DNA from 2 places in the Nocardiopsis sp. L17-MgMaSL7 genome. Region 1 is predicted to be linked to the other one. Evidence: riboswitches for the same ligand, from Rfam matches in the RefSeq annotation. Region 1 holds a riboswitch; the other holds the start of a gene.
What was found. A riboswitch is a leader RNA that binds a small molecule or an ion and turns the genes downstream of it on or off. The one in region 1 is predicted to bind cobalamin.
Positions count from the first base shown of each region.

Region 1 (2,194 bases):
GAGCACCCCGCCGATCGCGGCGAAGGCCATGAGTAGGCCGAACCCGGCCGGTCCCAGCCCCAGCGTGTCCCGGACGAACAGCACCTGGGTGGAGAGCAGGGTCGCGTAGGCGGTGTTCACGAACACCGCGATGACCGCCACCGCGCGCAGCAGCGGCTGGTCCCACAGGGCCCGCACGCCCTCGGCCACGTCCGCCCACACCCCGCGCGGTCCGCTCGGTGCTCTGGGAGCGGGGCCCTCCGCGAGTCCGGCGCCGACGGGTGCGGGGGAGGTCGCGCGGACCCTCAGGAGCGCGACCACCGACACCAGCAGCGCGACGATGTTGAACAGGAACGGCACGAACAGGCCCAGGGTCAGCACGAATCCCCCCAGCGGGCGCCCGGCGAACTCCTGCGCCACGATCGCCCCGGAGCGGACGTGCCCGTTGGCGCGCTCCAACGACTCCCGGGGCACGAGCGCGGTCACGGTGGTCTCGGCGGCGGTGTCGTAACAGACCTCCAGGGCGCCGAAGCAGAACGCGAAGGCCGCGAGCAGGGGGACCGAGGCCGAGCCGGAGAACACCACGAGGGCCAGCAGCGCCCACAGCAGCAGTCGCAGCGTGTTGGCGGAGACCATCAGGGTGAACCGGGGCAGGCGGTCCACGAGCACGCCCGCGGGGAGCGCCAGGAGGAGCCAGGGCAGCCGCCCGGCGGTGGCGACGGCGGCCACCAGGGCCGCGCTGTCGGGGGCCAGGGAGGAGGCCAGCCAGGGCACGGCGATCATCGCCACGCCGTCGCTCAGGTTCGAGGCCAGGGACGCGGACCAGAAGGCCCAGAAGCGACCGCCGAGCGGTGCCGCCGACGCCCGGGTCGTGGAGTCGGACATGGGGGACCGGCCTTCCGCACGCCGGTGTATCGGGCGGTTCCCGAGCGGGGCACCGGCACACGGCCCCACGCTAACCCGCCGCTCCCCTGCCACATCCGGGGGATGCGCGGGGGATCGGGAGCGCGAGGGGGCTGGATTTAGTAGGACGTCCAACTATATGGTGAGGGAGCCGCGGAGCGGGGAAGCTGGTGCGAATCCAGCGCGGTCCCGCCACTGTGACCGGGCAGAACACCCGGAAGTCAGGCCACCGCTCGCGGCCGGAGATTCGTGTGGTCCACGAGGATGGAGCGAACACGCATGGTCAGCGAGCTGACGCATTTCGTGCATGGCACCAACGTCCCGGGGCGGAGCGGCCGCTTCGGCGACGTGTACGACCCCAGCACCGGCCAGGTCCAGGCGAGGGTCCCCCTTGCGGACCGGGCGGAGACCGAGGCGGTCATCGCCGACGCCGAGCGGGCGCAGGTCGAATGGGGTTCCTGGAGCCCCCAGCGCAGGGCGCGGGTCCTGCTCAAATTCCTCCAGCTGGTCGAACCCGAACGCGAGTCCCTCGCCCGGGCCCTGTCCGCCGAGCACGGCAAGACCGTCGCCGACGCGCACGGCGACCTCCAGCGCGGACTGGAGGTGGTGGAGTTCGCGGCGGGCATCCCGCACCTGATCAAGGGCGAGTTCACCGACAACGCCGGGTCCGGGATCGACGTCCACTCCCTGCGCCAGCCCCTGGGCGTGGTCGCGGGCATCACCCCGTTCAACTTCCCGGCGATGATCCCGCTCTGGAAGGCCGCGCCCGCCCTGGCCTGCGGGAACGCCTTCATCCTCAAGCCCTCGGAGCGCGACCCCTCGGTCCCGCTCCGCCTGGCCGAACTCTTCCTGGAGGCGGGCCTGCCGCCGGGCGTGCTCAACGTGGTCAACGGCGACAAGGAGACGGTGGACACCCTGCTCACCGACCCCCGTGTGGCCGCCGTGGGCTTCGTCGGCTCCACCCCGATCGCCGAGTACGTGTACTCCACGGCCACCGCGCACGGCAAACGCGCCCAGTGCTTCGGCGGGGCCAAGAACCACATGATCGTCATGCCCGACGCCGACCTCGACCAGGTCGCCGACGCCCTGATCGGCGCGGGGTACGGGTCCGCCGGTGAGCGCTGCATGGCCATCTCCGTGGCCGTCCCCGTGGGCGAGGAGACCGCCGACGCCCTCGTCGCCAAGCTCACCGAGCGCATCGCCGGGCTCACCGTGGGCGCCTCGGACGACCCCGAGGCCGACTTCGGGCCCCTGGTGTCCAGGGACGCCCTGGACCGCGTGGACGCCTACGTGGGGCTGGGGGTGGAGGAGG
Region 1 covers NZ_QGTF01000007.1:67,225-69,418, forward strand. Annotated here, with positions in the region: gene BDW27_RS13875 (MFS transporter) at 1-864, opposite strand, end outside; cobalamin riboswitch at 1,014-1,134, shown strand; gene BDW27_RS13880 (CoA-acylating methylmalonate-semialdehyde dehydrogenase) at 1,162-2,194, shown strand, end outside.

Region 2 (2,194 bases), on a different contig from region 1:
GCCCACCGAGTCGTACAGCGCGCTGATCGGATACAGGGCCGAGGGCGCGGCGTCGGTGTCGGACACCGCCTCGCGGACCCGCTCGTTGAGCTCGGCCAGCTCCGCCTGTCCGGCGAGGAGGTGGCTGGAGCCGTGCACCGCGCCCGTGTCGACCTCGTACCAGTAGGTGCTGTGGCCCTCCCGGGTCTCCTCGGAGTCCGTCTCGGTGGTGGTCATCCGCACACCGACGATCCCGTCCTCGGCCGCGGTCAGCCCCCACTCACCGAGGAACGCGCGCGCCCCGGGGTTGGCCGCCTCGAACGCGTGGACCTGGGCGGTCAGGGTGCGGTCCAGGAAGTCGGACAGCGGACCGGCGTTCGGGATGGACGGGTAGGTGACGGAGACGTCCGCCCCACCCTCATAGGCGAGAGTGACCTCCTCCGTTCCGGGAACCGCGTCGGGGGAGACCGTGGTCAGTTGGTCGAATTCGCCTGTGGCCGGGAGCCGATCCCCGTCCTCGGCCGACTGAGCGCCGTCGCTGTCCGCCAGAGCACTGTCCTCCAACAGGCCGGGTGGTCGGGACGCCGACAGCACCAGCCCCAGAAGGACGACCATCGCGATCGCGACCGTGAGGAGGGGCTGGTCGGGAGCCATGGTCTGCCGGTCTTGCTGCTTCACCTGGGGTTCTCCACGTTCATCGTCAGACGAACGTTCGTGGGGGAGGAGGGGGAGCGCTCCCCCACGTAACGCTGATTGTCGGTTCTGATGCCGGGGTCCCGGCGCGGGTTCACGCCGAGTGGGCAAGGGCCACGCCGAGTGCATGGGCGGAGGGGGCGCTCCCTATACTTGCACCCGTGGAAGGTACACGCTCCACCCTTGGTCACCCCGGAACCCCTCCGGGGCGGGCGTTGCGTGTCGAAAGAGGGAACCCGGTGCGAGTCCGGGACTGCCCCGCAGCGGTGAGTGGGAACGAACGTCGTCATAAGCACTGGTGATCCGACCGGAAAAGTCGGAAACCGGGAAGCGGCGACCAGTAGGAGGCCCGGCGGTAGCGCCGGAGGAGCCCACGAGTCCGAAGACCTGCCTCCGCCCGGCGGCGCGCCCGCGCCGTCGGTGGTCCCGTGCCCCGAGGGAGGGCCGAGGGCGGAGACAGCCATGCGCCGCGAGGCGTTCCTCGGTGTGTCCGCGTCCTCGCTCGCCTCGCGGCCGGTACCCGGCTTTCGACGAGGGAGAGAAGCTCCATGCCCAGCACCCCGGCCTCCGGGCCGTCCGTGCGTTCCACCGTGCACGGGTACCCGCGCATCGGCCCCGACCGCGAACTCAAGCGTGCCAGTGAGTCCTACTGGAAGGGCGACACCACCGCCGCCGAGCTCGACACCGTCGCCTCCGAACTCCGCCTGGGCGTCTACGCCCAGCTGCGGGAGGCCGGCGTGGACGACCTGCCGTCCAACACCTTCTCCTTCTACGACCAGGTCCTGGACACAGCGGTCCTGTTCGACCTCGTTCCCGCCCGCTTCTCCTCCCCGGCCCAGGCCGAGGAGCGGGACGAGCAGCTGCGCCGCTACTTCGCGCTCGCCCGGGGCGAGCAGGGCGCCCCGCCCCTGGAGATGACCAAGTGGTTCGACACCAACTACCACTACCTCGTCCCGGAGCTCTCTCCCAGCACCCGGCCGCGCCTGGTCGGTGACAAGCCCGTCACCGAGTTCCGCGAGGCCTCCGAGGCCGGTTTCCAGACCCGCCCCGTGCTGGTCGGACCGCTGACCTTCCTCCTGCTGGCCAAGGCCGCCGACGACGCTCCCGAGGGCTGGGAGCCCATCGAGCTCCTCGACCAGCTCCTGGACGCCTACGCCCGGCTCCTGGCCGACCTCAGGGCCGCGGGGGCCTCCGAGGTCCAGCTCGACGAGCCGATCCTGGCCACCGACGAGGGCCGCGCCGCCGTCGGCCACCTGGAGCGCGTCTACCAGCGCCTGGGCGCCCTCACCGACCGTCCCTCCCTCCTCGTCTCCACCTACTTCGGCTCCATCGGCGCCGCCGCCCTGCGCGTGCTCAAGGACTCCCCGGTGGAGGCCGTCGGCCTCGACCTCGTCACCGACTCCGAGGGCGTCGAGGACCTGGCCGCCGTCTCCGGCCTGGGCTCCACCCGCCTGGTCGCCGGCGTCGTCGACGGCCGCAACGTGTGGCGCACGGACCTGCCCGCCGCCGTGGCGGAACTGGG
Region 2 covers NZ_QGTF01000001.1:87,986-90,179, reverse strand. Annotated here, with positions in the region: gene BDW27_RS00415 (polysaccharide deacetylase family protein) at 1-633, opposite strand, end outside; cobalamin riboswitch at 883-1,065, shown strand; gene metE (5-methyltetrahydropteroyltriglutamate--homocysteine S-methyltransferase) at 1,221-2,194, shown strand, end outside.
Region 2: it holds a riboswitch for cobalamin, as region 1 does, so the genes downstream of both, metE (5-methyltetrahydropteroyltriglutamate--homocysteine S-methyltransferase) here and BDW27_RS13880 (CoA-acylating methylmalonate-semialdehyde dehydrogenase) in region 1, are expected to answer to the same signal.